2 linked regions of the Saccharibacillus brassicae genome follow. The protein of the gene in region 2 interacts with the protein of the main gene of each other region in a pairwise test. Links are inferred from orthologs where the notes say so. Each region holds a gene or a part of one and is shown on either strand. Other genes may lie near its edges.

Region 1 (3,516 bases), 4.3 Mb from region 2 along the record:
GCTTCCGTGTCGAACACCGTGTAGACGGCGCCGACCGGCGTCACGTTGATAAAGTCGACGCTGATCGCGTTCTCGGCCATCGCCTTGAACACGTTCAGCGACAGCTGGCCGCTCGGGTCCGGCTGTTCGACCGTAATCTGAGTGACGCTGCTCACGTAGGCGATGCCGGTCACGAAACGGTCGATCACGCCGGCCGACACGTCCGCGAAGTTCTCCGGATGCGTGACGAGCGTGCCTTCTTCTTCGGAAAAGGTCGAACGGACCCGCACCGGGATTTGCGCCTGCATGGCGATCTCGACCGCACGCGGATGGATGACTTTGGCGCCTTGGTAAGCCATGTTGCAAATCTCGGTATAGCTGACCACTTCAAGCGGCTTGGCGTCTTCCACCAGGCGCGGATCGGCGGTCAGAATGCCGTTCACGTCCGTATAGATGTCCACGATCTCCGCATGCAGCGCGGCGCCGAGCGCCGTCGCCGACGTATCGCTGCCGCCCCGGCCGAGCGTCGTGAGATCGCCGTATTCGTTCTGTCCCTGGAACCCGGTCACGATCACGACGCTGTGGTCCTGCAGTTCGCGCAAAATGCGCTCGGGGCGCATCTCCAAAATCCGCGCGTTGCCGAAATGGCTGTCGGTCATGAAGCCGGCCTGCGCTCCGGTCAGCACGGTCGCGTCAATGCCTTCCTGATGCAAAATGCCGCAAAGCGTAGCCGCGGAGATGATCTCTCCGCAGCCCATCAACAAATCTTTTTCTTTGGCCGGCAGCGATTTGCCGCTCGTGCCTGCCGCCCAGCCGAGCAGCGTGTCGGTCGCGTACGGATCGCCGCTGCGTCCCATCGCGGACACGACGACGACCAGTTGATAACCGGCCGCCAGCTCCCGCTGAACGTGGCGGACGACGTGCGCTCTCGCTTCTTCCGAAGACAGCGACGTCCCGCCGAATTTTTGAACCCGAATAGCCATGGTCTCTTCCTTTCGTTTAGGCCTGCTGCGAACGAGCCGCAATGATTTCCGCGATTTGCACGGCGTTCCACGCCGCGCCCTTGAGCAGATTGTCGGAGACGATCCACAGGTTCAGCCCGGTCGGCGAATCGAGGTCGCGGCGCAAACGGCCCACGAACACGTCGTTTTTGCCCGCGGCGTCGGTCGCCAGCGGATACGCCTGATTGGCCGGATCATCGATCACGGTCAAGCCCGGCGCGTTTTCGAGCAGCGAACGCACTTCGGCCAGATCGTATTCCGAACCGAGTTCCACGTACACCGACTCGGAATGGCCGTACACGACCGGGATGCGCACGCAGGTCGCGGTCACCTGAATCGACTCGTCGCCCATAATTTTTTTGGTTTCGTTGATCATCTTCATCTCTTCGTACGTAAAGCCGTTGTCCGTGAACTTGTCGATCTGCGGCACGGCGTTGAACGCGATCTGATGCTTCACCGGCAGCGAAGCGACAGGCAGCACGTCCGGGTTGACCGGCTCGCCGTTCACGATCGCTTTCGTCTGGCGGTTCAGCTCGGCGATCGCTTTGGCGCCCGAACCGGATACCGCCTGATACGTCGATACGATGATCCGTTTAAGGCCGTAGCGGTCCTGCAGCGGCTTCAGCGCGGCCACCATCTGGATGGTCGAACAGTTCGGGTTGGCGATCACGCCGTTATGCTCGAAAATTTTCTCCGCGTTCACTTCGGGCACGACCAACGGAGCGGTCGGATCCATCCGGAAAGCGCTCGTGTTGTCGATGCAGACCGTGCCGCGCTTGATCGCTTCCGGCACGAGCGCCTTGCTCACGTCTCCGCCCGCGCTGAACAGCGCGATCTGCACGCCTTCGAAGCTCTCCGGCTTCGCTTCTTCGACCGTCACGTCCTCGCCCTTGAACTTCAGCTTGCTGCCCGCGCTTCTCGCGGACGACAGCAGTTTCAAGGTCTTGATCGGGAAGTTGCGCTCTTCGAGCAATCTCAGGATTTGTTCGCCGACCGCACCGGTCGAGCCGACTACGGCTACGTTAAACGTTTCATTCGACATCTGGCTTGTCTCTCCTTTATATGGGGCAAAATCGCTAAACATCAAGGTTTGCATTGTGAATATCATAGTGGGTCTCGAAATAAAAAGCAAGACGTCCGCACGCTACGAAAACGGCCCGCAAGCGAAAAAAGCCCGCGGCTTTCTTCGCTGCGAAGAAGCCGCGGCTGCCCGCAAAATATCGTTTATTTGCCGGTGTGCCCGAATCCGCCGCTGCCGCGAACGGTGTCGGACAGCTCTTCCACTTCGGCCAGTTCCGTCTCCGGCACTTCCTGGAATACCATCTGCGCGATCCGCTCCCCGCGCGCGATCGTGAACGGCTCCTCGCCCAGATTGATCAGCAGCACTTTGATCTCCCCGCGGTAATCCGCGTCGATCGTGCCGGGCGTATTCAGGCATGTGATGCCATGCTTGAACGCCAAGCCGCTGCGTGGACGAATCTGCGCTTCGAGCCCGCCCGGCATCGCGATGGCGATACCTGTCGGCACGAGCGTCCGCTGCATCGGCTCAAGCACGATCGGCGCGAGCACGGCGGCCTGCAGGTCGTAACCCGCGGCAAGTTCGGTCATTTTGCGCGGAATCGCCAGGTCTTCGTTCCCGGCGAACCGTTTAATTTGTATCAGATGGGACAAGTTCATCTCTCCTCAATGCGTTAATCGCCCGGTCCGAGCCGCCGACCATCGCCACGGCGAACGGTTTGGCGAACAAGTGGTCGAGCGCGAGCCGGACGTCGGCTTCGGTCACCGCTTCGACTTTGGCGATCGTCTCGTCGATTGTCTCGTGGCGGCCGAGCATCAGTTCGTTTTTGCCGAGACGGTTCATCCGGCTTCCGCTGCCTTCGAGGCCCATGATCAGGCTGCCTTTGAGCTGCTGCTTGCCTTTGCGGATCTCGTCTTCGGTCAAGCCCCGGCTTTGCACTTCATGCAGCACCTGCTGCGTCAGCTTCAGCACGTCGGCGGTCTGCTTCGGCGCGGTTCCGGCATAGATCGTAAAGTAGCCGCTGTCGGCATGCGCGCTGTGATACGAATAGACGGAGTAGGCCAAGCCGCGCTTTTCCCGGATTTCCTGGAACAGCTTCGAGCTCATGCCTCCGCCGATCGAATTATTGAGCAGCGCCATGGCGTACTGCCGGGGATCGTCATACCCGAACCCCTGGAACGACAGACAGATATGGTTCTGTTCCGTTTTCTTCTTGCGGTACACGAGTCCGCCGTCGAAGGACGGTTCGACGATCGGAGACGGCGTTCCCTTACGGCCGAACGAACCGAAATGCTGTTCGAGCAGCTCTTCGAGATCGTCTCCGAGATTGCCGGCGATCGCCACAATCGTATTGTCGACCGTGTAGCGCTCGTGCAGAAACCGCTGCAGGTCTTCCGAAGTCATCGGAGCGAGATGCTCCTGCGTGCCGAGTATCGGCATCGCCAACGGATGGCCTTCGTAAGCCGCTTCCACGATCAGGTCGTGCACCAGATCATCGGGATCGTCCAGATACATAGA
Region 2 (5,367 bases):
ACGCAGCTTGTCGTTCGGCGCATGGATGGAAATCGCCAGGTTGATCTGCGTGTCTTCGTCGGCGAATTTGTAAATGTTCGGCACGATGCCGCTCGTCGAGACGGTAATGTGGCGCTGTCCGATATTCAGTCCTTTTTCGTGGATCATGATGCGCAGGAACGTCATCGTCGCTTCGTAGTTCTCGAACGGCTCGCCGGAGCCCATGATCACGATGCTGCTGACGCGCTCGCCGTCTTTGTCGAGCATCTTCTGCGCTTCGACGACCTGCGCGACGATCTCGCCCGCCGTCAGGTTGCGCTTCAGTCCGCCGAGCGTGGACGCGCAGAATGTGCAGCCGATCCGGCAGCCGACCTGGGTCGTTACGCAGACGCTGTTGCCGTAGTTGTGCTTCATGATGACCGTCTCGATCGCATGTTCGTCATGCAGGCCGAACAGGAACTTCACGGTGCCGTCTTTGGACTGGAATTTGGTAATTTCTTTGAGTGTGACAAAAGCGAACTGACCGTCCAGCTTCTCGCGCAGGCTTTTGGACAGGTTGGTCATTTCCTCGAAGCTCGATACGCGCTTGACGTAGATCCAATCGAAGATCTGGTCGGCGCGGAAAGCCGCTTCTCCGTTTTCCTTAACCCACTCTCGCAGAGCGTCAAGATTGTAATCGTATATGAAAGGTTTCATGTTGTCGGTTATCCCCTGTTCGTTGATTTTATCGAATGCGTTGACTTTATCGGTTTTCATCTTATCTATATTAGCACAAAAGGCGTTCATGCTAAAGAGGAACCCCGACCATCCCTCTGGCGGGTCTGGCGAAGGTCCCTCTTTCTTATCGGACGCAGACGTCTTTTCAATCCTTTTTTTCGGTAAAAAAGTACGGGAACTTTAGTCTCTGCGGCGCAGTCTGGCGATATAGAAGCCGTCCGAACCGAACTGGTTCGGCAGGATTTGTACACCCGCTCCGCCGGCCTGCGGCAGATCGTCGAGCGTAGGCGCGTCGAACGGCTCCGAGACGTATTCCGCGTGGTCGCGCAGGAATTCGGCGACCGCGCGCTGGTTTTCTTCGCGCTCGATCGTGCACGTGCTGTAGACGAGGATGCCGCCCGGCTTCACCAAACCGGCCACGGCGCCCAGCATCTGCCGCTGCAGCTTCGCGATCGAAGCGGCGTCTTCCGGCGTCTTGGCCCAGCGCAGATCCGGTTTGCGCCGGATTACGCCGAAGCCCGAACACGGCGCATCCAGCAGGACGCGGTCGAACGAAGCCGGTTCGAAGCGATCTTTGAGCGTCAGGGCGTCGCCCACGCTCGTCTCGATGCACGACAGGCCCAGCCGCTCGGCCTGCTCCGCGATCAACCCCTGCTTGTGTTCATGCAGATCGTTGGCCACGATGCGCCCGCGGTTGCCCATCTTCTCGGCGATATGCGCCGTTTTGCCGCCCGGCGCGGCGCAGCAGTCCAGCACGCTCATGCCCGGTTCCGGCGCCAGCGCTTCGGCCACGAGCATCGAACTCTCGTCCTGAATACTGAAGCGGCCGTCCCGGTACAGACGGTCGTTCGCCAGATTGCCGCCGCTCTCGACGATGACGCCCTGCGGCGCAAGGTCCGAAGCGCGAACGCTGCGGCCTTCGGCTTCCAGTTCGCGCAGCAGTTCCGCGCGATCCATTCGCAGCGTGTTGACGCGCAGGCTCGCCTTCGGCGCTTCGTTGTTCGACGCGCAGACGGCTTCCGCCGTTTCTTCGCCGTATTGGGCAATCCAGCGCTCGACGAGCCACTGCGGGTGCGAATGCTGCAGGGCGATCCGCTCCGCCGTCGGCAGGTCATCCGGAATCGACAGCGCGTCTCCTTCGCGCAGCACGCTGCGCAGCACGCCGTTGATCATCGCGGCGATGCCGGAATGGCCTCTTTTCTTGGCAATCTCGACCGCTTCGTTCACCGCCGCGTGAGCGGGAACCCGGTCCAGGTAGCGGATCTGGTACAGCGACATCCGCATCAGGCTGCGCACCCACGGGTTCAGGCGCTTGACGCCGCTCTTGATAAACCGATCAAGGAAATAATCCAGCGTCGCCTGGCGCGAGATCGTCCCGTAGACGAGCTCGGTCGCAAGGCCCGCGTCCGCCGGGCTCAACTCCGCCTGCTGCAGCGCGCGGTTCAGCAGCAAATTGCTGTACGCGGCGTTCTCGTCGACGCCGGTGAGCACGTTGAGCGCCACTTCGCGCGCGGTCGAAGCTTCGCGGCTCCGGCGCGGATAGCCGCCGTTCGGGCCGGGCTTCGGCTTGGCCGGCTGCGCTGCGGCGGACGCCGGCTTCGGGGCTGCGCCCGCAGGACCGGTTCCGCCGGAGCGCGGCCGATCGGAGGCCGACGCCGCCGGACGGCGGTCTGCCGGTGCGGCTTTGAATGCAGACTTGGATCTGGCATCGGACTTCGAACCGGCTGTCGAGCGAGATGCCGATTCATGCACGGCTGCCGGCTTGGCTTCTACCGAGGCTGCCGGTCTGGCTGCTCCGGATTGCGAGGATGGCGCGGATTGTGAGCGCGGCCCGGCTGTCTGCGCGGCTGCCGGTCTGGACGACGGCCGCGCGGCAGGCTTGGCGGTCTGCCGGGCCGCCGGCTTCGCGGCGTTCCCATTGTTCGAGTCGGACCCGCCCGCGGATTTGCCCGCCGCTTTGGCTTCGATCCGCTTGAGCGCGCCGCTTGCGTTGCGGCCGAGTTCTTTGGCCTTTTTGCGATCGTCCGCTTTTTTGCGATCGTCCGTTTTTTTACGGTCATCTACTTTTTTGCGGTCGGTCGGCTTTTTGCCGTCGGCGCTTTTCGGGGAAGCCGCGGGCTTGTTCGGATCGAAGCCGCCGGACGGCTTGGCTCCCGTGCCGAACATGCGGATCCCTGTTCCTTCGGGACGTTTGCCGTTTTGTTTGTTTCCGTTCTCTTTGTTTCCGTTCATCCGAGCACCGTCCCTGCTTGCATCGACGTTCCGCGCACGAATTCGGACACCGGCATCGCTTTTTTGCCGGCAGGCTGCACTTTGGTCAGCCGGACGGCTCCGCTGCCGCAGGCGACGACGATCGCCTGGCTGTTCACGTCAAGCACCGTTCCGGGAGCGGCTCCCGCTTCGGGTCCGTTCTCTTCGGGCGGTTCCACCTGCCAAATCTTGAACACTTCTTCGTTCCACAGCGTATAGCCGCCGGAGAACGGCGACAAGCCGCGCACCTGATTGAAGATCTCGCGCGGCGAACGGGTCCAGTCGATCCGTTCGTCTTCGCGCGACAGGTTCGGCGCGTACGTCGCAAGCGACTCGTCCTGCGCCCGGGCCGCAACGCGGCCGTTCAGCAGGCGGGGCAGTTCGCGCTTGAGCAGCGCCGCGCCGGCTTCCGCCATTTTCTCGAACAGCGACCCGGAATCGTCCCGGTCCGTAATGTCCACTTCGGTGACGGATATCATGTCGCCCGTATCGAGCCCTTCAGCCATATACATGAGCGTAATGCCCGTTTTCGGTTCGCCGTTCATGATCGAACGCTGGATCGGAGCGCCGCCCCGGTAAGCGGGCAGCAGCGAGCCGTGCACGTTGACGCAGCCGAGTTCCGGCACTTCGAGCAGCGACTTCGGCAGGATCTGGCCGTAGGCGGCCGTGACGATCAGGTCGGGATGGAACGAAGCCAGTTCTTCGACCGCTTCCTTGCTGCGCATGCGCTCGGGCTGCAGCACGGGCAGATGATGCTTCAGCGCCGCTTCCTTGACGGGCGACGGCGTCAGCACCTTTTTGCGGCCCTGCGGCCGGTCGGGTTGGGTCACGACCGCCACGACATTGCAGTCGCTTTCCAGCAGCGCTTCCAGGCAGGACACCGCAAACTGCGGCGTGCCCATAAATACGATTCTTTTCTTTTCACTCATTGGTTTGCCTCGCTTTCCTGACCCCATTCATAAATTTTGTCCGCCACATCCGTAAACAGAATGCCGTCCAAATGGTCGATTTCGTGCTGCAGCGCGCGGGCCAGCAGCCCGCTGCCGGTAACGCTCAGGCTTTGGCCGTCCCGATCCAGTCCGCGAACCGTCACGGTCTGCGCACGGCGCACGTCGCCGTTCAGTCCCGGGATGCTCAGGCAGCCTTCCGCTCCGAACTGTTCGCCTTCGCGCTCCACGATTTCGGGATTGATCATCGCGATCAACCCGTGTTCGTCGCCGACGTCGATCACGATAACGCGCTTCAGGATGCCTACCTGCGGCGCGGCGAGGCCGACGCCCTGCGCATCGTACATCGTCTCCGCCATGTCGGCCATCAGTTTCTGAACGTTCGGCGTTATCTTCGTCACTTCTTTTGCTTTTTTGCGCAAAACCTCGTCGGGTTGTTTTACGATCAGTCGAATAGCCATGTCAAGCACCTTCCTTGAATCCGTAGTAGTCGTCGGGCCCGTCTTCGTCCCATGCAAAAAACGCGGGGAACCGCGTCACATCATGACCTGAGGGTCGACGTCGATGCTGATGAGCAGGTCCTGCTCCTTCGCCGTGTCTTCCAGTTCATCCGCGATTTCCCGCGCCAGCAGAGCGGCGTCCATTTCTCCACGCCATTTTATCATACATTGAAACCGGTATCTATTTTTGATCCGGGGAATCGGCGACGCGATCGGTCCGAGCAGGTCAAGCACGTTCGGCACAAGCTTGTCCATCCGGGCCAGCCAGCCGCGGGCGCGCGCTTTTTCTTTGACCAGGGCGGCGTAGTTCTCCGCCATGCGCACGACGACCGGCAGCTGTTCATGCGAGAACGTCACGAGAATGAGCCGGCAGTACGGCGGATAGCCGAGCTTGCGCCGATGCCCGAGTTCCTCGCGCACGAACGAGTGGTAATCGTGCTTCGAAGCGTGCAGCACCGAATAATGATCCGGGTTGTACGATTGAATAAATACTTCGCCGGGCAGATGATGCCGCCCTGCCCGTCCGGCGACCTGCGTGAGCAGTTGGAACGTTTTTTCGGCCGCCCGGAAATCGGGCAGGTTCAAGGCCGAATCGGCCGCGATGACCCCGACCAGCGTCACGTCGGGGAAGTCGAGCCCTTTCGCGACCATCTGCGTGCCGAGCAGCACGTCCGCTTTTTTGTCGCGGAACTGCTGCAGCAGCTTTTCGTGCGAGCCTTTTTCGCTCGTCGTGTCGACGTCCATGCGCACGACCCGAATAGCCGGGAACAGCTTGGCGAGTTCTTCTTCGACCCGCTGCGTGCCGGTGCCGAAATAGCGGATATGCTCGCTGCCGCATTCCGGGCACGTCTCCGGCACCGTCTCGGCATGGCCGCAGTAATGGCAGCGCAAATTGTTGGAGCGCTGATGAAACGTCAGCGAGATGTCGCAGTTCGGGCATTCCGCGACGTAGCCGCATGTGCGGCACATGACGA

Evidence for each region. Proteins that work in one complex are often made in the same cells at the same time.
Region 1: the proteins of def (region 2) and FFV09_RS19835 interact in binary tests that used the Escherichia coli proteins (3 or more experiments, as listed by UniProt). The link is inferred for Saccharibacillus brassicae from one-to-one orthologs.

Annotation. Positions count from the first base shown.
Region 1 is NZ_CP041217.1:4,733,494-4,737,009, reverse strand. What follows is about bases 1-2,764. They hold FFV09_RS19835 (aspartate-semialdehyde dehydrogenase), read right to left. Parts: upstream 2,023-2,764; coding sequence 979-2,022; downstream 1-978. Other genes in these bases: FFV09_RS19825 (M16 family metallopeptidase), read right to left, coding at 2,629-2,764; dut (dUTP diphosphatase), read right to left, coding at 2,205-2,657; dapG (aspartate kinase), read right to left, coding at 1-962. Outside these bases: more of FFV09_RS19825, read right to left, coding at 2,765-3,516.
Region 2 is NZ_CP041217.1:467,447-472,813, forward strand. What follows is about bases 2,614-5,367. They hold def (peptide deformylase), read right to left. Parts: upstream 4,355-5,367; coding sequence 3,872-4,354; downstream 2,614-3,871. Other genes in these bases: fmt (methionyl-tRNA formyltransferase), read right to left, coding at 2,925-3,875; priA (primosomal protein N'), read right to left, coding at 4,430-5,367. Outside these bases: dual-specificity RNA methyltransferase RlmN, read right to left, coding at 1-675; 16S rRNA (cytosine(967)-C(5))-methyltransferase RsmB, read right to left, coding at 877-2,199. UniProt on the Escherichia coli protein: Removes the formyl group from the N-terminal Met of newly synthesized proteins. Requires at least a dipeptide for an efficient rate of reaction. N-terminal L-methionine is a prerequisite for activity but the enzyme has broad specificity at other positions.